2 regions of the Streptomyces sp. NPDC043726 genome follow, and region 1 is predicted to be linked to the other one. Evidence: predicted binding sites of a transcription regulator. Region 1 holds the regulator's gene; the other holds the start of a gene.
What was found. Region 1 encodes HspR, which represses chaperone genes until heat shock. Its sites were predicted from a motif close to TTGAGNNNNNNNNNCTCAA; they were not measured.
Positions count from the first base shown of each region.

Region 2: a site for HspR is predicted at 2,708-2,726, ahead of lon (endopeptidase La). Genes of this name have one in related genera too.

Region 1 covers NZ_JBWKCI010000003.1:261,584-271,849, forward strand. The annotation lists gene AC068Z_RS10165 (DNRLRE domain-containing protein) at 1-2,887, opposite strand, end outside; gene AC068Z_RS10170 (heat shock protein transcriptional repressor HspR) at 3,069-3,518, opposite strand; gene dnaJ (molecular chaperone DnaJ) at 3,525-4,703, opposite strand; gene grpE (nucleotide exchange factor GrpE) at 4,740-5,393, opposite strand; gene dnaK (molecular chaperone DnaK) at 5,390-7,234, opposite strand; gene AC068Z_RS10190 (MraY family glycosyltransferase) at 7,329-8,348, opposite strand; gene AC068Z_RS10195 ((Fe-S)-binding protein) at 8,578-10,266, shown strand, end outside.
Region 2 covers NZ_JBWKCI010000001.1:142,722-152,987, forward strand. The annotation lists gene AC068Z_RS00665 (lysozyme) at 1-205, shown strand, start outside; gene lon (endopeptidase La) at 271-2,685, opposite strand; gene AC068Z_RS00675 (sulfatase family protein) at 2,978-4,411, shown strand; gene AC068Z_RS00680 (glycoside hydrolase family 3 protein) at 4,401-6,155, opposite strand; gene AC068Z_RS00685 (MFS transporter) at 6,167-7,450, opposite strand; gene AC068Z_RS00690 (TetR/AcrR family transcriptional regulator) at 7,632-8,255, shown strand; gene AC068Z_RS00695 (hypothetical protein) at 8,260-9,300, opposite strand; gene AC068Z_RS00700 (spermine/spermidine synthase domain-containing protein) at 9,390-10,067, shown strand; gene AC068Z_RS00705 (response regulator transcription factor) at 10,201-10,266, shown strand, end outside.

The sequences.
Region 1 (10,266 bases):
CGAAGTCGTCCAGTGCGGCGGCGGTCGGCCGCACCACTACCTCCTTGGCGGACGCGGTGACCGCCGAGAGCAGCACCGGTTCCGCGCCGGCGGAGAAGGTGTAGCGCATCTCGGTCGCGCCGGTCTGGTCGGTCGGATCGGCGGTCGCGGTGCTGACGTCGGTGACGATGGTGTCCGCGGTGTGCACCGTCGCGCGCAGGGTGACCTTCGTGCCGTCGGCCGACGGGATGGCCAGGACGTCGGTGAAGGTGGCCTCGGGCGAGACGTTGTCCGAGTCGTCCTCGGAGCCCGCGACCCGCTCCCGCAGCAGCGCCTCCTGCTCCTTGGCGAGCCGGCCGGCGAACTGGGCGCCGTACGCGCTGTTGGCGGCGGCGTCGTTCGCGTCCACATAGCTGCCCTGGACGAGGCCGCCCCGGGCGGAGTGGTACGCCTGCACGGCCGTCGAGTACACGTCCGTACCGCCCGGCACGGCCGCCGGGACGATGCCGCCCGACGTGGCCGCCGGCCCGGTGCCGTAGGCGTTCTTGCCGGTCACCTTGAAGGTGTGGGTGACGTCTCCGGCGTCCGCGTTCAGGTCGTCGAAGACGGCCGCCAGGCCCGTAGTGGTCCTGGTGCCGACCGTCGTGCCGTCGGAGGCCAGCGCGGTGACGGTGTAGGTCACCACGTCGTCCGGCTCACCGGTGAACTCGGCCGCGGACCACGTCACCAGGGCGCCGTGCTCCCCGGGCACCGCCTTGAGGTCGGTCACCGCCGCGGGCGCGGTGCCGGTGGTGCCGGTGGGCGCGGGCTCCTCGGTCACGTCGAGCGTGAACGTCTGCAGCGCGCCGTAGGCCGAGCAGACGGCGCCCGCGCAGGCCCGCATCTTCCACCGGTACGTCGAGCCGTCGGTCAGCAGCCCGTCCGGAACCTTGGCAACCGCCCGGTCGCCGTCCTGCACGGAGGCGGTGAGGGGCTCGCCCACGGCGGTGCCGGAAGCGTCGTAGAGCAGGTACTCGGCGGACACGGCTCCCCGGCCGGCGGCCGAGACGATGCCGGTGAGCAGTGGCGTCGCGGTCTCGGTGGCACCGGTCGCGAGGTCGCTCGGCACCTCGGGCACGGCGGCCTTGGAGGTGTCGACGGTGAACGTCTTCCACGCGCTCCAGGCCGTCGAGTAGTCGGTCCCGTCGAAGGCCCGGGCCCGCACGCGCAGGTGCTTGCCGTCCGGCAGCGGGTTCTCCACCGGTACGGCGAGGGTGGCGACCTCCATGGTGTCGACGTACGGGGTGTCCGTGGTCAGCGTGTACGTCGTGTCGTTGTACGCCGGGTCCGGCTCGATGGCGTACTGGGCGCGCGCCCGCTGCGGATCGCCGTCGTTCACGAGCGTCGACAGCACGGGCGTGGTCGAGGTGACGACGCCGGTGCCGGTGACAGGGGCCGGCGTGGGGGCGGCCGGGACCTCCGGGTACGTGTTGTACGTGATCGTCAGGTGCGGTTCCGTCGAGCCGTCGCCGGAGACGTGGTTCGCGGAGTGGAAGCGCCGCCAGGTGTAGGAGTCGGTCTCGTCCACGCCCCGGACCATCAGGCCGTGGTTGGCGGTGCCGCTCGTCCACGCCTTGACGATGGTGTCGATGTCGAAGTTGAGCGTGCCGGCCGGGCAGTCCGCCGAGTAGCCCTTGGCCGCGGTGTTGATCACCTGTCCGGTGGTGGTCGCGGCCGGCGGGTCGGCCCAGGTGACCGCGGACGACGTCCAGGGCTCCGTGACCCGGCGCACGGCGGTGCCGGTGCCCACCGTGCAGGCGGAGGACCAGTACGAGTACAGGGCCAGGTTGGTGTCGATGACGTGGACGCCCTCGTAGCCCGACAGGTCGAACTTCAGGAAGGAGCGGGCGACGGTCCCGCCCGCGTTGTACGTGCCCGACTTCAGCTCGGTCGAGGAGACCTGGGAGTCCGGGTAGTTGGTGGCCACCCAGGTGTCGGTGCTGACCGCGAGCGTGGTGGTCGGGTCGACGGTGACCGGGTAGGTCAGTTCCTGCTCGAAGTAGGCGGCCTCGGGGCGCAGGACGAGGGTCTGCGAGCCGTCGGCCGCGGTCTCGATCTCGGTGTCCACCGCAGCGAGGTGCTTCGACTCGCCGGACCGCTTGTCGACGGAGGAGTCCCACATCATCGGCGCCGGGGCCTCGGCGACCAGCTTGCCCGCGCTGTTCTTCAGCAGCAGCCGCCCGGAGTCCGCCTCGGAGAGGGTCAGGCCCTCGAGGGTGACCGGGATGCGGTAGGTGAGGTCTTCGCTGGGCGCCTCGTCGAGGAGCACGTTCTGGGAGAAGCCCTGCTTGAGGGCGGTGACCGTCAGGGTCTGCCCGTCGCCCAGGTCGTAGGAGGCGGTGTCGTCCTGCACCGTCGGCGTGGGCAGGGTCTCCTCCCAGCCCAGCGCCATGGAGGCGCCGCCCTTGGCGACGGAGGCCAGCTTCCTGTCGCCGCCGTCGGAGACGGTGATGTCGGCGGCCGCCGTCTCCGGTTCCAGTGCCGTGCCCTCGTCGGCGAGCTCGGTGTCGATGTAACTCCAGGACCCGTCGGCCTGCTTGACCCGCACCGGCCCCGCGTAGGTCTCGGCGGTCAGCGTGCCGTCGGGGTTCACGTACACCGAGGAGGTCTCGGTGCGCTGGGAGAGCAGCTCGATGCGCCGGTTCTGGATCCTGGCGTTGCGCCGGGCGGCCTCCTCCTCGCTCAGCCCGAGCAGCTTGGCTATGTCGGGCTTGTCGTCGCCGAGCGTGACAGCCTGGGCGGGGCTGTTCACGATGGGGTCGGCGGCCGGCGCTGGGAGGGACGCGAGCGAGGGGTCGCCGGTGAGAAAGCCGGCCAGCGTCAGCGCCGCGGCGGCCTGGAGCCACCGTCTTCGGTTGGTGCGTGGCACTCCAACTCCTTGTCAGGGCCCCCTGTGGTCATGAGGGGGCGGAGTGCGAGGTATACCGGTGATCTTGGCCGGATGGAGATTATGTGACTGAAAAGTGATCATGTTCGGGGCGCCGCGTGGCGGAATGCCGAAGGGGCCGTGGGTGTGAAACCCACGGCCCCTTCCAGGATGTGATCCGGCGTCAGTCGTTCTGCTGTCGCTTCGGTCGCCACACGACCAGCGCGCTGGTCTGCTGCACCTCCTGGTACGGCACCAGGTCACGGCGGTACGAGGCGTGCACCGCGGCCTCCCGCTGCTGCATCGTGGCGGCGGCGCCGTCGAGGGCCGACTGGAGCTCGGCCACCCGGTTCTGCAGAGCGGCGACCTGGTTCTCCAGCTCGATGATCCGCTTGATGCCGGCCAGGTTGATGCCCTCGTCCTGCGACAACTGCTGGACGGTGCGCAGCAGTTCGATGTCGCGGGCCGAGTAGCGGCGGCCCCGGCCGGCCGTGCGGTCCGGAGACACCAGGCCAAGACGGTCGTACTGGCGCAGTGTCTGCGGGTGCAGGCCGGACAGCTGGGCCGCCACCGAGATGACGTAGACCGGGGTCTCCTCGGTCAGTTCATACGGATTGCGTCGACGGCCGTCCATCTGGCATCAAGCTCCCTTCGCGGCCTGGAACAGCTCCGCCCGCGGATCCTCACCCGCGGTCGCCTCGCGATACGCCTCAAGCGCGTCACGAGCCTTCCCCGTCACGTCCTTCGGGACACTCACCTCGACGGTGACCAGCAGATCCCCGCGGGTGCCGTCCTTGCGGACCGCGCCCTTGCCCCGGGCGCGCATGGTGCGGCCGTTGGGCGTGCCGGGCGGCAGCTTCAGGGTGACCGGCGGTCCGCCCAGGGTCGGGACCCTGACCTCACCGCCGAGAGCCGCCTCCGGATACGTCACCGGAACCGTCACCGTCAGGTTGTCGCCCTTGCGGCCGAAGACCGGGTGCGTGTCCACGTGCACCGTGACGTACAGGTCACCGGACGGGCCGCCCCGCTCGCCGGGCGCGCCCTTGCCGCGCAGCCGGATGCGCTGGTTGTCGCTGACCCCCGCCGGGATGCGCACCTGCATGGTCCGCGAGGACTTCGCGCGACCGCTGCCCTTGCAGACCTCGCAGGGGGTCTCGGCCATCAGACCGCGGCCCTTGCAGTCCGGGCAGGGGTCGGTCAGCGAGAATCCGCCGCCCGAGCCCCGGGCCACCTGTCCGGTGCCGACACAGGTCGGGCACACCCGCGGGTTGCCGTTCTTGTCGCCGGTGCCGGAACAGGCCTTGCAGGGAGCCTGCGAGGACATCCGCAGCGGAACGGTCGCGCCCTCGATCGCCTCGGTGAAGGTGAGCGTCACCTCGGTGTCGATGTCCTGGCCCCGCCGGGGCTGCACCCGGCCGGTGCCCGAGCCGCCCCGGTTGAACAGTCCCCCGAAGACGTCACCGATGCCGCCGCCGAAGCCGCCGGAGGCCCCGCCGCCCTGGGCGCCGCCTCCGAAGAGGTCGCCCAGGTCGAAGTTGAACGAGCCGCCGCCCGCCCCCGGCCCCGGACGGAACCCGCCGTTGCCGAAGAGGGCGCGCGCCTCGTCGTACTCCTTGCGCTTCTTGGGGTCGCCGAGGATGTCGTTGGCCTCGGAGATCTCCTTGAAGCGCTCCTCGGCCTTGGCGTTGCCCTTGTTGGCGTCCGGGTGGAACTCGCGGGCGAGCTTCCGGTACGCCTTCTTGATCTCGGCCTCGGTGGCGTCCTTGGGGACGCCGAGGACCTTGTAGTAGTCCTTCTCGATGAAGTCCTTGGTGCTCATCCCCGACGTCCCTCCTTCCTGTCGGAAACTACGACCTCAGCCCTCCTCAGGGCCGTTGTCCTTCTCCTCGGCGGCCTCGGACGCCTCCTCGGCCTTGACGGTCTGCGCGCCCGGCTGCGGTTCGGCGACGGCCACCCGCGCGGGGCGGATGGTGCGCTCGCCGATGCGATACCCCGGCTGGAGGATCGCGACGCAGGTCGTCTCGGTGACGTCCGGGGCGTAGCTGTGCATCAGGGCCTCGTGGATCGTCGGGTCGAAGGGCTCGCCCTCCTTGCCGAACTGCTGCAGACCCATCTTCGCCGCGACGGTCTCCAGCGACTCCGCGACGGACTTGAATCCGCCGAGGAGCTCGCCGTGTTCCCGGGCGCGGCCGATGTCGTCGAGCACGGGCAGGAGCTCGGTCAGGAGGTTCGCGATGGCGATCTCCCGCACCGTGATCCGGTCCCGCTCCACGCGGCGGCGGTAGTTCTGGTACTCGGCCTGGAGCCGCTGGAGGTCCGCGGTGCGCTCACCGAGCGCGGTACGGACCTGGTCCAGCTGCGCGACCAGAGCGGCATCTGCGGTTACGTCCCCGGCCGGGGCCGCCCCCTCACCGCTGGGCGGGGTGGCGGCCTTCGCCTCGGCGTCTTCGGGGGTGGCGCCGGAGGGGACGTCGGGCTTCTCCTCGAAGCCCGGGGTCTCCTCCGTCACGCGGCACCGTCCTTGCGCTCGTCGTCGACGATCTCGGCGTCGACGACGTCGTCGTCGGCCTTCGGGGCCTCGTCACCGGCGGCGGCACCGCCGGCGGCCTGGGCGCCCTGGGCGTCCGCGTACATGGCCTGGCCGAGCTTCTGCGAGACCGCGGCGACCTTCTCGGTGGCGGTGCGGATCTCGGCGGTGTCCTCGCCCTTGAGCGCGGCCTTCAGCTCCTCGACGGAGGCCTCGACCTCGGTCTTGATCTCGCCCGGGACCTTGTCCTCGTTGTCCTTGAGGAACTTCTCGGTCTGGTAGACGAGCTGCTCGCCCTGGTTGCGGACCTCGGCGGCCTCGCGGCGCTTGTGGTCCTCCTCCGCGTACTGCTCGGCCTCCTGGCGCATGCGGTCGACCTCGTCCTTCGGCAGCGAGGAGCCGCCGGTGACGGTCATCTTCTGCTCCTTGCCCGTGCCCAGGTCCTTGGCGGTCACGTGCATGATGCCGTTGGCGTCGATGTCGAAGGAGACCTCGATCTGCGGGACGCCACGCGGGGCCGGCGGCAGACCGGTCAGCTCGAACATCCCGAGCTTCTTGTTGTACGCCGCGATCTCGCGCTCGCCCTGGTAGACCTGGATCTGCACGGACGGCTGGTTGTCCTCGGCCGTCGTGAAGATCTCGGAGCGCTTGGTCGGGATCGTGGTGTTGCGCTCGATGAGCTTCGTCATGATGCCGCCCTTGGTCTCGATACCGAGGGACAGCGGGGTGACGTCGAGGAGCAGGACGTCCTTGACCTCGCCCTTGAGGACACCGGCCTGGAGCGAGGCGCCGATGGCGACGACCTCGTCCGGGTTCACACCCTTGTTGGCCTCCTTGCCGCCGGTCAGCTCCTTGACGAGCTCGGCGACGGCGGGCATGCGGGTGGAGCCGCCGACGAGGACGACGTGGTCGATCTCGCCGAGGGCGATGCCGGCGTCCTTGATGACGTTGTGGAACGGCGTCTTGCAGCGCTCCAGCAGGTCCGCGGTCAGCTGCTGGAACTGGGCGCGGGTGAGCTTCTCGTCGAGGTGCAGGGGGCCCTCGGCGGAGGCGGTGATGTAGGGCAGGTTGATCGAGGTCTCCGTCGAGGAGGACAGCTCGATCTTGGCCTTCTCGGCGGCCTCGCGGAGGCGCTGGAGGGCCATCTTGTCCTTGGACAGGTCCACGCCGTGGCCGGACTGGAACTGCTTGACCAGGTAGTCGACGACGCGCTGGTCCCAGTCGTCACCACCGAGGTGGTTGTCGCCGTTGGTGGCCTTCACCTCGACGACGCCGTCGCCGATCTCCAGCAGCGAGACGTCGAAGGTGCCGCCACCGAGGTCGAAGACGAGGATCGTCTGGTCGTCCTTGTCGAGGCCGTAGGCCAGGGCGGCCGCGGTGGGCTCGTTGACGATGCGCAGGACGTTCAGACCGGCGATCTCGCCGGCCTCCTTCGTCGCCTGACGCTCGGAGTCGTTGAAGTACGCGGGAACGGTGATGACCGCGTCGGTCACCTTCTCGCCCAGGTAGGACTCGGCGTCGCGCTTCAGCTTCTGCAGGATGAACGCGGACATCTGCTGCGGGTTGAAGGGCTTCCCGTCGAGCTCGACCTTCCAGTCCGTGCCCATGTGACGCTTGACGGAGCGGATGGTCCGGTCCACGTTCGTGACCGCCTGGCGCTTGGCGACCTCGCCGACCAGCACCTCACCGTTCTTCGCGAAGGCGACGACGGACGGCGTGGTCCTGGCACCCTCGGCGTTGGTGATGACGGTGGGCTCGCCGCCCTCCAGAACGCTGACGACGGAGTTAGTCGTGCCCAGGTCGATGCCGACCGCACGTGCCATGGTTGATTCCTCCAGCTGACTTGAGTGGAACGGACTCAAGTGTGCATGAGCCGCCCCGCTCGGTCAACAGACCTGAGTCTGTGAGGCTCAACTCTTATCCGTTCCTTACACGCAACTGCGGCCTGACCTGCACAGACGTGGTTCGCCGAGGCTGCGTCCGCTTGACTCTCAGCAGCAGGAGTACGGCGATCAGGGCGCCCGCCCCCACCCACCACACCCCCGAGGCGGCGAGCCATCCCAGGTGCACCAGCACCCCGGTGAGCACCCCGCCGAAGGCCCCGGCACCGAGGACGACGGTCGCGCCCTGCGGAGTCAGCCCGAGCCGCCGCAGCCGGTGGGCGAGATGGTCGGGGCCCCGGCGCAGCAGTGGCCGGCCGCCGAGCCGCCGCGCCAGGACGACCAGCACGACATCGGCGCTCGCGACGGCGGTGAGCGCGTACAGCACCCCGGCGCTCGTGGCCCCTTCGTGCCCCGTGCGGGTCAGCACGGCCGCCGCGGCGAGCACGAACCCGGCGAACAGCGAGCCACAGGCACCGAGGCCCACGCGCGCGGGATGCCAGTTGTGCATCAGGAACCCGGTGAGCGCGGCGGCCAGCACGCTCAGCAGCACCGCGAGCCCGTCCATCACCTCCGCCGCCGCACAGGCGCCGACCCCGAAGGCGGTGACCACCCCGACGGTCCCGGCGAGCGCGTCGGCGTGGTCCAGGGCCCGGAAGGCCAGGGTCACGGCCACGATCCAGCAGACGGCGGCGACACCGCCGGCCACCCCGGTCTCCTCGTGCGGCACCGCGCAGGCCGCCGCCACGGCCGTACCGCCGACCAGGAACCGCGCCTTGACCCGGCGCGCGTCGGCGACCAGGCCGAGGGCGGCGACGGCGGCGCCCGCGACCAGCAGCCGGGGGATGCCGGAGCCGAGCGGGGCGACGCCGGTCCAGTCGCCGGCCGCCGCGATCAGGCAGGTGACGAGGACGACGGCCGCGCCGCCGCCGAGCGGCAGGGCCCGCTGGCGCCGCCGGTCCAGCAGTCCCAGGCGCAGGGCGGGGGCGCGGACCAGGGCAGTGAGGACGGCGGCGAGGAGCAGGGCGGTGGTGGCGGCGGCGATCCCGTAGAGCACGGATCTAAATTAGTGGCGTAGGTACTAATTTGGCGTGAATAACACGATCGGTTCTTAAGGCAACCCTCAGCGACACAGATCACCGAGTGGCTGACTACAGTGCGACGGAGGATGCGGGTAGTCTCAGACGGACTGCATAAGTTACCGCTTAGTAATCTCGAAGCACCCTTTCGAAGCACCCTTCCGAAGAACCCCCTGAAGACCCCTCGCAGGCCCGAGGAGAGCCCCAATGCAACTCGCCGCGATCATCGTGTCGATGGTCCTCATGGCGGTCGGCATCGCCCTGTTCGGCCGAGCCGTCCTGCAGATCGTCCGCTTCATGATGCTCGGCCAGCCCCTCCCGGCCGGGACCCGGACCAACGACCCCGTCCTGCGGACCATCACCGTGGCCAAGGAGTTCCTCGGCCACACCCGGATGAACCGCTGGGGCGTCGTCGGCATCGCGCACTGGTTCGTGGCGATCGGCTTCTACACCCTGCTGCTGACGATCGTGAACGCCGTCGGCCAGCTCTTCCAGGCCGACTGGCTGCTGCCGATCGTCGGCGAATGGGCGCCGTACAACGTCTTCGTCGAGTTCATCGGCACCATGACCGTGCTCGGCATCCTGGTGCTGATCGTGATCCGGCAGCTGTCGCGGCCGGGCGGAGCGGGCCGCAAGTCCCGGTTCGCGGGCTCCAACACGGGCCAGGCGTACTTCGTCGAGACGATCATCCTCATCGTCGGCGTCTGCATCTTCATGCTGCACGCGCTCGAGGGCGCCCAGCACCACGTGGACAGCTACGAGGCCTCCTTCTTCATCTCGTACCCGGTGGTCTCCGCGCTGGAGGGCCTGGACCTCTCCACGCTGCAGAACCTCACCTACTTCTTCGCGGCGCTGAAGATCGCGGCCTCCTTCATCTGGATGATCACGGTCTCCCTGAAGACCGACATGGGTGTGGCCTGGCACCGCTTCCTCGGCTTCCCGAACATCTGGTTCAAGCGCAACGCCGACGGCGGCACCTCGCTGGGCGCGCTGCTGCCGATGACCTCCGGCGGCAAGCCGATCAACTTCGAGGACCCGGGCGAGGACGACGTCTTCGGCGTCTCCCAGGTCGAGCAGTTCTCCTGGAAGGGCCTGCTGGACTTCTCCACCTGCACCGAGTGCGGCCGCTGCCAGTCGCAGTGCCCCGCCTGGAACACCGGCAAGCCGCTCTCCCCGAAGCTGCTGATCATGTCGCTGCGGGACCACGCCCACGCCAAGGCGCCGTACCTGCTGGCCGGCGGCGGCAAGACGATGGAGGGCGAGGAGAAGGCGTCCGAGGAGCAGCTCAAGGACGTCCCTGCCACCGCCCTGGCGGAGGCCGAGCGGCCGCTCATCGGCACCGCCGAGGAGAACGGCGTCATCGACCCGGACGTCCTGTGGTCCTGCACCACCTGCGGCGCCTGTGTCGAGCAGTGCCCGGTGGACATCGAGCACATCGACCACATCGTCGACATGCGCCGCTACCAGGTGATGATCGAGTCCGCGTTCCCGTCCGAGGCGGGCACGATGCTCAAGAACCTGGAGAAGAAGGGCAACCCCTGGGGCCTGGCCAAGAAGCAGCGCCTGGAGTGGACGAAGGAAGTCGACTTCGAGGTGCCGGTCGTCGGCAAGGACATCGAGGACCTCACCGAGGTCGAGTACCTGTACTGGGTCGGCTGCGCCGGCGCCCTGGAGGACCGCGCCAAGAAGACCACCAAGGCCTTCGCCGAGCTCCTCCACATGGCGGGCGTCAAGTTCGCGATCATGGGCGGCGACGAGAAGTGCACCGGTGACTCCGCCCGCCGCCTCGGCAACGAGCCCCTGTTCCAGGAGCTCGGCATGGAGAATGTCGCGGCGCTGAACATGGCGTTCGGCGAGGAGATGGACGAGGACGGCAAGGTCACTCCGGAGTCGGCG
Region 2 (10,266 bases), on a different contig from region 1:
GTGGACCCAGTGCACGGGCAACTACTCCGGCTTCGGGGCCGCCAACCCCCTGTGGATCGCCCGCTACGCGACGACGGTGGGAACACTGCCGGCCGGGTGGAGCAACCACACGATGTGGCAGTACACCTCGACCGGGCCGACGGTCGGTGACCACGACAGGTTCAACGGCGCCCTGGACCGCGTCCAGGCCCTGGCGTACGGCTGAGCGCACGACGAGGGCCCAGGCTCCCTCACGGGACCCGGGCCCTCGCCCTGAACCGGTGGCGTCCGTCACGCCGCCACCGGAACCTCCGGCGTCGCGCCGCTCGTGGCCGGGGACAGGGCCAGGTCGAGGACCTGGCGGACGTCCGTCACGGCGTGGACGTCGAGCTTGTCCAGGACCTCGGCGGGGACGTCGTCGAGGTCGGGCTCGTTGCGCTTGGGGATGATGACGGTCGTGACGCCCGCCCGGTGCGCGGCCAGCAGCTTCTGCTTCACCCCGCCGATCGGCAGCACCCGGCCGGTCAGGGAGACCTCGCCCGTCATGGCGACGTCCGTGCGGACCAGCCGGCCCGACAGCAGCGACGCCAGTGCCGTCGTCATCGTGATGCCCGCGCTCGGCCCGTCCTTCGGCACCGCGCCCGCCGGGAAGTGGATGTGCACGCCCCGGTCCTTCAGGTCGCCGACCGGCAGTTCCAGTTCGGCGCCGTGCGAGCGCAGGAAGGACAGCGCGATCTGCGCCGACTCCTTCATCACGTCACCCAGCTGGCCGGTCAGCGTCAGACCCGCCGCGCCCGTCTCCGGGTCGGCCAGGGACGCCTCCACGAAGAGCACGTCGCCGCCCGCTCCGGTGACCGCGAGACCGGTCGCCACGCCCGGCACCGCCGTACGGCGCTCCGCCGGGTCCTGGGCCGACTCGGGCACGTGGTGGGGGCGCCCGATCAGACCGCGCAGATCGCCGTCCGTCACGGTGAAGGGCAGCTCCCGCTCACCGAGTTCGTGCTGGGCCGCGACCTTGCGGAGCAGCCGCGCGATGGAGCGCTCCAGGGTGCGCACACCCGCCTCGCGGGTGTACTCGCCGGCGAGCTTGCGCAGCGCGCTCTCGTCGATGACGACCTCGTCGGTGTTCAGGCCCGCCCGCTCCAGCTGGCGCGGCAGCAGGTGGTCCCGGGCGATGACGACCTTCTCGTCCTCGGTGTAGCCGTCCAGGCGGACCAGCTCCATACGGTCGAGCAGAGCCTCGGGGATGGCCTCCAGGACGTTCGCCGTCGCGAGGAAGACGACGTCCGACAGGTCCAGCTCCACCTCCAGGTAGTGGTCCCGGAAGGTGTGGTTCTGCGCCGGGTCCAGGACCTCCAGCAGGGCCGCCGCCGGGTCGCCCCGGAAGTCGGAGCCCACCTTGTCGATCTCGTCGAGCAGGACCACCGGGTTCATCGACCCGGCCTCCTTGACGGCCCGCACGATCCGCCCGGGCAGCGCGCCGACGTACGTACGCCGGTGGCCGCGGATCTCCGCCTCGTCGCGGACGCCGCCGAGGGCGACCCGGACGAACTTCCGGCCCATCGCGTGGGCCACGCTCTCGCCGAGCGACGTCTTGCCGACGCCGGGGGGTCCCACGAGGGCCAGCACCGCGCCGCCGCGCCGCCCGCCGACGACGCCCAGGCCCCGGTCGCTACGGCGCTTGCGCACCGCCAGGTACTCGGTGATCCGCTCCTTCACGTCCTCGAGACCGGCGTGCTCGGCGTCCAGCACGCCCTTGGCGCCCTGGATGTCGTAGGCGTCCTCGGTCCGCTCGTTCCACGGCAGTTCCAGAACGGTGTCCAGCCAGGTGCGGATCCACGAGCCCTCGGGCGACTGGTCGCTGGACCGCTCCAGCTTGTCGACCTCCTTCAGGGCCGCCTCGCGGACCTTCTCGGGCAGGTCGGCGGCCTCGACGCGGGCCCGGTAGTCGTCGGACTCCTCCCCCTCCGCCTCGCCGTTCAGCTCGCGCAGCTCCTTGCGCACGGCCTCCAGCTGGCGGCGGAGCAGGAACTCGCGCTGCTGCTTGTCGACGCCCTCCTGGACGTCCTTGGCGATGGTCTCGGCGACGTCCTGCTCGGCGAGGTGGTCGCGCAGCTGCTGGGTGGCGAGCTTCAGCCGGGCCACCGGGTCGGCGGTCTCCAGCAGCTCCACCTTCTGCTCGGTGGTGAGGAAGGGCGAGTAACCGGAGTTGTCGGCGAGCGCGGACACGTCGTCGATGGCCTGCACCCGGTCCACGACCTGCCAGGCGCCGCGCTTGCGCAGCCAGGCGGTGGCGAGCGCCTTGTACTCCTTCACCAGTTCGGTGACCTGTCCCGGCAGCGGGTCCGGGGCGCTGTCGTCGATCCGCAGGCCCTCGACCCACAGGGCGGCGCCGGGGCCGGTCGTCCCGGCACCGATCCGCACGCGGCCACGGCCGCGGATCAGCGCGCCCGGGTCACCGTCGGCGAGCCGGCCGACCTGTTCGACGGTGCCGAGCACACCGGTGCTCGCGTAGGTGCCGTCGATCCGCGGCACCAGCAGCACCCTGGGCTTTCCCGGCTGGGACCGGGCGGCGGCCTGGGCGGCCTCCACCGCGGCGCGTACATCGGCGTCGTTCAAGTCCAGCGGGACCACCATTCCGGGCAGCACGACCTCGTCGTCGAGCGGCAGCACAGGCAGGGTGAGCGAGGTAGACGTCGAAGCCATGATCTCCCCTTCGGCAGTCAAGTTGAGTTATGCCGACTCAATGCACGGGAGTCCTTGAATGTTCCCCGACCGTCGTTCGCTCTGAGCGATCAGCCGCAGGCCCTCCGGTGACCTGGAGGTTTCTTCGGTCAACCAGGTGCCGGGGCCACCCCATTCCCCGACGGCTTCCCAATCCCCGACGGCCTCCCATTCCCCGCTGGCCGCACCGCTCACAGAAACGCACCGCACACTGCGAGCTCGCTCACAGCCTGTGCGACGATCTGCCGGGCTGCACGGGGACTTGGGGAAGCGGATGACCGAGCAACAGCGGCGGGGGCCGGCCCGGCGCGCGCTGATCGCGGGCGGGGTGGTGGCCGCGGCGGGGGCGGCGCTGCCGTGGGCCCTGAGCCGGGGAAGCGACGGCACGGCCCCCGCCGCACCCCGCACCGCGGTTCCGGTGGCGAGCCGCCGCCCCCGCTCGGACGACCGGCCCAACGTCCTCCTGGTGCTCACCGACGACCAGCCGAAGGAGACGGAGTGGGCGCTCCGCCGTACCGTCGACTGGCTCGGCGGCACCGGCGTCACCTTCGATCGGGCGTACGCCAACACCCCGCTGTGCGCGCCCTCGCGGGCCTCGGTCATGTCGGGCCGCCATGCCCGGCACCACGGCCTCCTGGACACCCGCCACCCCTACCACCTGGACCAGCGCACGACGGTCCAGCGCCGGCTGCGCGAGGCGGGCTACCGCACCGGTCTGTTCGGCAAGTACCTCAACTTCTGGCGCACCGACGACGACCCACCCCACTTCGACGAGTGGCTGCTCCAGGAGCCGGTGCGCTACTTCAACGGCCACTACAACGACAACGGCACCGTCCGGATCATCCCCGGCTACAACACCACCGTCATCAAGGACCGCGCCCTGGCCTTCATCGAGGCCTCCCGCGCGGACGACCGCCCCTGGTTCGCCTACGTCGCCACGCGCGCGGCGCACGAGGCGAACACCCCGGAGTCGAAGTACACCCACGCACGCGTGCCCGCGTGGGAAGGCCGCCCCTCGGTCTTCGAGACGGACAAGCGGGACAAGCCCCCCTTCCTCCAGGCGGCGGACCACACCTTCCGCGAGGGCAGCGCCCTGCGCGCCCGCCAGTTGCGCACCCTGCTGTCCGTGGACGACGCGATGCACGACTTCCGCGAGAAGCTGCGCGCGCTCGGCCAGTTGGAGAACACGCTGGTGCTGTTCACCAGCGACCACGGCCTGTGCTGGGGCGACCACGGCTGGCTGCGCAAGTCGGTGCCGTACCGCCCGAGCCTGGAGGTGCCGTTCCTCCTGTCCTGGCCCGCCGGGGGTCTGGGCTCGGCTCGCGCGGACGACCGTCTGACGGGGCTGATCGACATCGCGCCCACCTTCCTGGACGCGGCGGGCCTCCCACCCGACCCGGAGCACGACGGCCACTCGCTGCTGAACCGCGACAACGACCGCCGCCACCTCCTCGCCGAGTGGTGGTGGAACCAGCAGGACCAAAGGCCGATCCACAGCTGGACGTCGTACATCGGCAGGGCGGAGCAGTACACGGAGTACCACCGCACCCGCCTCGACCGCGCCGGACGTCCGACGCTGGGTGACGGGAAGGTGCTGTTCCGGGAGTACTACGACCTGCGCGCGGACCCCTGCCAGCTCACCAACCTCCTCCACGCGGCGAGCGCGGAGGAGGAACGGCGGCTGGGCATCCCGGAGTTCAGGGCATAGGGACGGAGAGCCCGTGGCCGTGGGGGAACACCGGGTCCTCGGTGTCGTTGGGCACGTCCGGCCGGGACGCCGCCACGGCCGCCATGGAGCGCGGCAGTTCGAAGGGCAGCCGCCCCTCGGGCCGGGCCCGGCCGAAGGCCACGTCGAGCAGGGCGGCGTCCGAGGCCCCGAAGTCGGAGACCAGGGCGGCGGCCCGCTCGGCGATCTCGGGCAGGACGGCGGGCCGCTCCAGGTTGACGCAGACCAGGGTCGGTACCGACTCCAGCAGGCGCAGGATCTCCTTCAACTCGGCGTCGGGGAAGGCCAGTGACCCCGAGTGGAAGAAGGACTCGAACAGGCCGGGCCGCGGTTCGTGGGGCGTCCGCAGGCGCAGTACGGCGAGATCCGCGTCCGCCGGATCGGCGACGACCTCGCCGTAGGCCCGCGCGGTGGCGGCGTCCACGCCCTGGACGTACAGCCGGGGCCGTCCGGTGACCGGCAGGAGCCCGTCGTTGGTCAGCACCGTCAGCGACCGGCGCTGGGCGGCCTCCCCGAGCGCCGTGAAGTCGGCGGCGCCCACGATCTCCTCGGCGCGGTCGGCATCGACGTACGGATTCTCGAAGAGCCCGAGGACGAACTTCTCGCGCAGCACCCGCCGTACGGACTGGTCGATGCGCTCCTCGGGAACGACACCTCCGCGCACCAGCTCCACGATCACCTCGGGGCACTCCTCGCCGCCGAACTGGTCGGAGCCGGCGTGCAGGGCCTTGGCCGTGCGCTCGGCCACCGTCAGGTGCTCCACGCCCCAGGCCCGCGCCTCGGCGGGCTCCCCCATGATCTCGGCGTCGGTGAGCAGGCCCCAGTCGGTGCAGATGATCCCCTCGAAGCCGAGCCGTTCCCGCAGCAGCCCGGTCAGGACGTCCCGGTTGAAGCCGAAGCCGACCTCCTCCCAGTCGGTGCCGACGGGCTGGCCGTAGTAGGGCATCATCTGCGAGCAGCCGGCCTCGACGGCGGCCACGAACGGCCGCAGGTGGTGCTCGCGCAGACCGCCGGGGTACACCTGCTCCTTGCCGTGCGGGAAGTGCGGGTCCTCACCGTCCTTCTGCGGCCCGCCGCCGGGGAAGTGCTTGACCATGGCGGCGACCGACTCCGGGCCGAGCGCCGGGCCCTGGAGTCCTCGTACGTACGCCCGCACCAGCTCGCCCGCCGTCTCGGCGCTCGATCCGAAGGTGCCCGACTGCCGGGACCAGCGCGGCTCGGTCGCCAGGTCGATCTGGGGATGCAGCGCGACCCGGAAGCCGACGGCCAGGTACTCGCGCCGCACGGTGTCCGCGAACCGCTCCACCAGTGCCGGGTCCCCGATGGCCGCGAGCCCCAGCGGCTCGGGCCAGGCGGAGAAGTCGCCGGAGTTGAAGGAGGCGCCCGGGTTGTCGGTGAAGGCGTGCCGGGGGTCGGTGGAGAGCGTGACCGGGATGCCGAGCCGGGTGCTCGCCGCGACTTCCTGCATGCGGTTGGCCCAGGTCGCCATGGCGCGGGCGCTGCCCTGCCCGATCAGGTTGAAGTGGCTCAGATGGCGCCCGGCGACCAGCTCCGTCGTGCCGGACCGCAGGAACGGCCCTTCCTCGGCGAGGGTGCCGTCGGGGTTCATCGCCACCATGGTGTGGAAGAGCTGTCCGGCCTTCTCCTCCAGCGTCATCCGGGCGAGAAGATCCTCGACACGCTCGTCGACGGGCACCTGCGGGTCGCGGTACGGGGGTGTGGTCACCGGGGCATTCCTCACTTGACGGTACGGATGAACTGGACGGCGAGCGCGCCCAGTACGGCGGCGACGGCACCGAACAGGAACAGCGCGCCGTAGTTGTCGCCGCCGCCGATCGCGAGGAGCGCCGGGGCGGCGATGGGGACGAGGGACTGCGGCAGGGCGTTGCCGATGTTCAGCACGCCCATGTCCTTGGCGGACTCCTCGGGGTTGGGGAGCACGGCCGCGGCGAGCGCCATGTCGACGGAGAGGTAGAGCCCCTCGCCGAAGCCGAAGACGGCCAGGGCGACGACGTACATCCCGAAGGACTGCGCACCGGCGATCATTGCCAGGCTGACGGCCATGACCAGCGAGGAGCCGAGGACGTACGGCTTGCGCCGCCCGGAGCGGTCGGAGAGCTGCCCGCCCAGCACGGAGCCGAGCACGGTGGCCGCCACCATGGCGATGGTCCCGGTGAACACCTTGCCGGTGACGTCGTCGTCGCTGTATCCGAGGCGGTCCATCAGGAAGTAGACCTGGTAGCTGGTGACGCAGGAGGCGCCGGTGAAGACCAGGAAGCGGCCGGCGAAGTTCCAGGCGAAGTCGGGGTGCTTGCGCGGGTCGACCCAGAAGCTGCGCAGGAACTCCCTGAGGCTGTACGGCGCGAAGGCCCCGGCCCGCGCGGGCCGGTCCGTCATCACCGCGGCCAGCAGTCCCACCGCGACCAGGCCGATGGCGCCGGGTACGAGGAAGGCGAGGGCCATGGAGCCGCTGAACACCTGGGCCAGCGCCGAGCCGGCGATGATCGCGAGCGGGATGGTCATGCCGACCAGGCCGGAGACCCTGGCCATCTGGGCCTGCGGGATCAGGTCGGGGATGCAGGAGGTCAGCGCGGCGAGGGCTGCGTTGATGCCGAGCTGGGCGAGGGCCCAGCCGAGCAGCAGGGTGGGCACGTTCGAGCCGAGGGCGACCACGCCGAGCCCGGCGAGCCCGGTGATCATGCCGCCCGTGAGCCAGGGGCGACGGCGGCCGAAGCGGCTGGTGGTGCGGTCGGACAGGGCCCCGAAGACGGGGTTGCCGAGCATCGCGAGCAGTGCGCCGACGGACAGCACCTGTCCGAGGGCGGCTCCGCGCTCGCCCTCCGGCACGATCTGGCTGACCCGCAGGGCGAGGGTCACCATGACCGGGGTCAGTACGGCCAGATAGGCGCCGAACTGGGCGAAGGCGAGGGTCATGACCAGCTTGGCGGGGGCGGCCTGCTGGGTGGGCTCGGGCGAGGGAGCGGTTCTCGCGCCGAGCGGGGCGTCGTGGCTCACGGCCATGCGGCACTCCAGGGGGACGGGGAGCGGCCTCCTCGCCGCACCTGGCAGCAAAGGGAACCAGCGAAACCGAGTAGGTACTAGGTTTTCTCCGCGTGGCCAGAATCATGCTGCGCACGACTTGAAATCACGGCTCACTTACACGTGTAATCATCGATTTCGCCGTTCGGTTAAGGTGACCGCCATGCAGCCCAGGGAACCCCGCAGGACGTACGCCGTCGGTGACGAGCGCCGCTCCCGCATCCTCGACGCCGCCGTCGAGCACTTCGCCCAGTGGGGCTTCCACGCCTCCTCGCTGGCCCGCATCGCCAAGGACGTGGGGATCACCCAGGGCGGGCTGCTCCACCACTTCCGCAGCAAGGAGGACCTGCTGGTCCAGGTCCTGGAGCGGACCGAGGAGCAGGACAAGGAGCGGTTCTTCGCCGAGGAGTTCCCCACGGCGACCGCCTGCTACGCCGGCCTGCTGCGCCTCACCGAGCACAACGCGGCCCGCCCCGGCCGCACCCGGATGTTCAACGTCCTGCTGGCCGAGGCGGGCGACGTGGCGCACCCCGCCCACCCCTACTTCGTCCGCCGCTACGCCGAGTTGGGGGAGGTCATGTCCGCCTCGCTGCGCCGGGCCGTGCAGAGCGGGGAACTGAAACCGGACACGGACGTGGTCGAGGTCTCGCAGGAGACGGCCGCCGTGATGGACGGCCTCCAGCTCCAATGGCAGCTCAACCCGAAGGACTTCGACATGGTGGGCCGCTTCCGCCAGTACGCCGACCGACTGCTGCGCTCGATCAAGACGGACGGAACGGGGCTGTGACCGTTCACCACAGGACGGGGTTCAGGCCGGTCCGCACCCGCTCGTAGACCTCGCGGACGTGTGGCCGGCGGACGGCGGGGAGCCTCGCCAGGGTGGCCAGGAAGACCCGCTTGTCCGGGTGGAAGGGGTACCCCGGGTGCGGCGGCAGCGGGTAGTCGTCACGCAGGACGCCGTCCGGAAGCGTGCCGGAGACCGGCAGCGGCGAGGTCTCCGGGGGCCGGGCCAGATACGCCCAGACCTCCGCGGCCAGCGGGACCGCCGGCACCGGGACGGAGGGCCGCCACGGTTCGCCGGTGCGCGGATCGCGGGGCACGAGGGCGATGTCGGAGGCATCGGTCCGGCCCGGTCCGGCGAGGGCCACGGACCTCGCCCCGGGAGCCGGCGGGAGGATCCTGGCGGCCACCCGGCCGAAGGTCTCGGCGAGGAGTCCGCGTGGAAAGACCACCGGCCCGCCCTCGCAGACCGCCACCAGATGCGCCAGCGCCGCACCCGTCGCCGCCGCCCAGCGCACGTCCCACATGCCGTGCCGGTCGATGGGCGGCAGACCTCTCAGGTCCGCCCGCTCGTCCGGCGGCGGCGCTGCCTCACCCCCGGGAACGCGTCGTACGGCGTCCGGTTCCAGCCATACCGCGTGCCAGATCCCGCAGTCGTCCGTCCGCGTCGCCACCGCGCGGCCGCACCGCTCACACGCCAGATTGGGCCCGTCCTCACCGCTCAGCCCCAGGCAGGAACCCTCGCACCGCTCGGGAATCAGCCCCGTGCCGCGGGAGTCGCCGGGCGCGACCGCGATCCGCCCGGACGCCCCGACGGACAGGGCGGGGACCGGCGCGTACACGCCATGGGCCGCCGCCGCCTCCGCGCCGACGTCGTCGTACGTCCGCCAAGGAGCGCCGGAGGGCAGGGGATCGACGGCGTACGTCCCCGGCGCCATCAGCGGCGGGAACAGGCCGTGCCCGTACGACGCGTGGGCGTGCGCGGGAAGCGCGACCCGCCGGACCGGCGCCGTCAGCGGCGCCTCGCACCCGGCGCACACGAACACGTCCACGAACTCCCCCTCGCCCCAAGGGGATCCTCCCAGCCGCCGGGTCCGCGCACCCAACGGTTTTCCGGCGCCGGACCTGCCAAAATGAACGGATGCCCACTGCGTACGACATCCCCGAAGTCCTGGACCGTCGCGAGGGACCGCACGGCGAGGTAGTGCTGCGCCGGCACGGCGAGCTGCTCCAGATCATCGCCAACGGCTGTTTCCTGATGGACACCTCGGACGGCCGCTCGGAGCGACGGCTCGTCGACGCGGCGTGGGACGCGCTCGACGGCCGCCCGCTGCCAACGGTGCTGATCGGAGGCCTGGGCGTCGGCTTCTCGCTCGCACACGCCGCCGCCGACGACCACTGGGGCCGCATCACCGTCGTGGAACGCGAATCCGCGGTCATCGACTGGCACCGCACGGGACCCCTGCGCGACCTCACCGAACAGGCCCTCGCGGACCCCCGCACCGAGATTGTCGAGAGTGACCTGATCGAGTACGTCAATGAGACTTCCGCCACGTTCGACGCGCTCTGCCTGGACATCGACAACGGCCCCGACTGGACCGTCACAGAGGGCAACCACAGCCTGTACTCGGCGCCCGGACTGGCAAGCTGCGCAAGGGTGTTGAGCCCCGGCGGGGTACTCGCGGTATGGTCCGCGCGGCCCTCTCCGGAATTCGAAGAAACCTTGCGGAATGCCGGGTTCAAACAGGTGCGTACCGAAGAGATCCCCGTTGCCCGGGGCGTTCCCGACGTCGTGCACCTCGCCGTCGGACCTGGATAGCCGAGCTGCGGTGACTCCCCGTACGCTGCTTCCCTGGCGCGGATCATTCAAGCGTCAATCGCAAGCATGCGCAGGCATGTGCCAGTAAACGGATCACCCCACGGATTCCGGAAAGCAACTTCAGGGGCGGGCGATGGAGCAGACACACACCTCCCACAACGGCACGGCGGCGACCCCGGGCGCACAGCGCCGGGTCCTC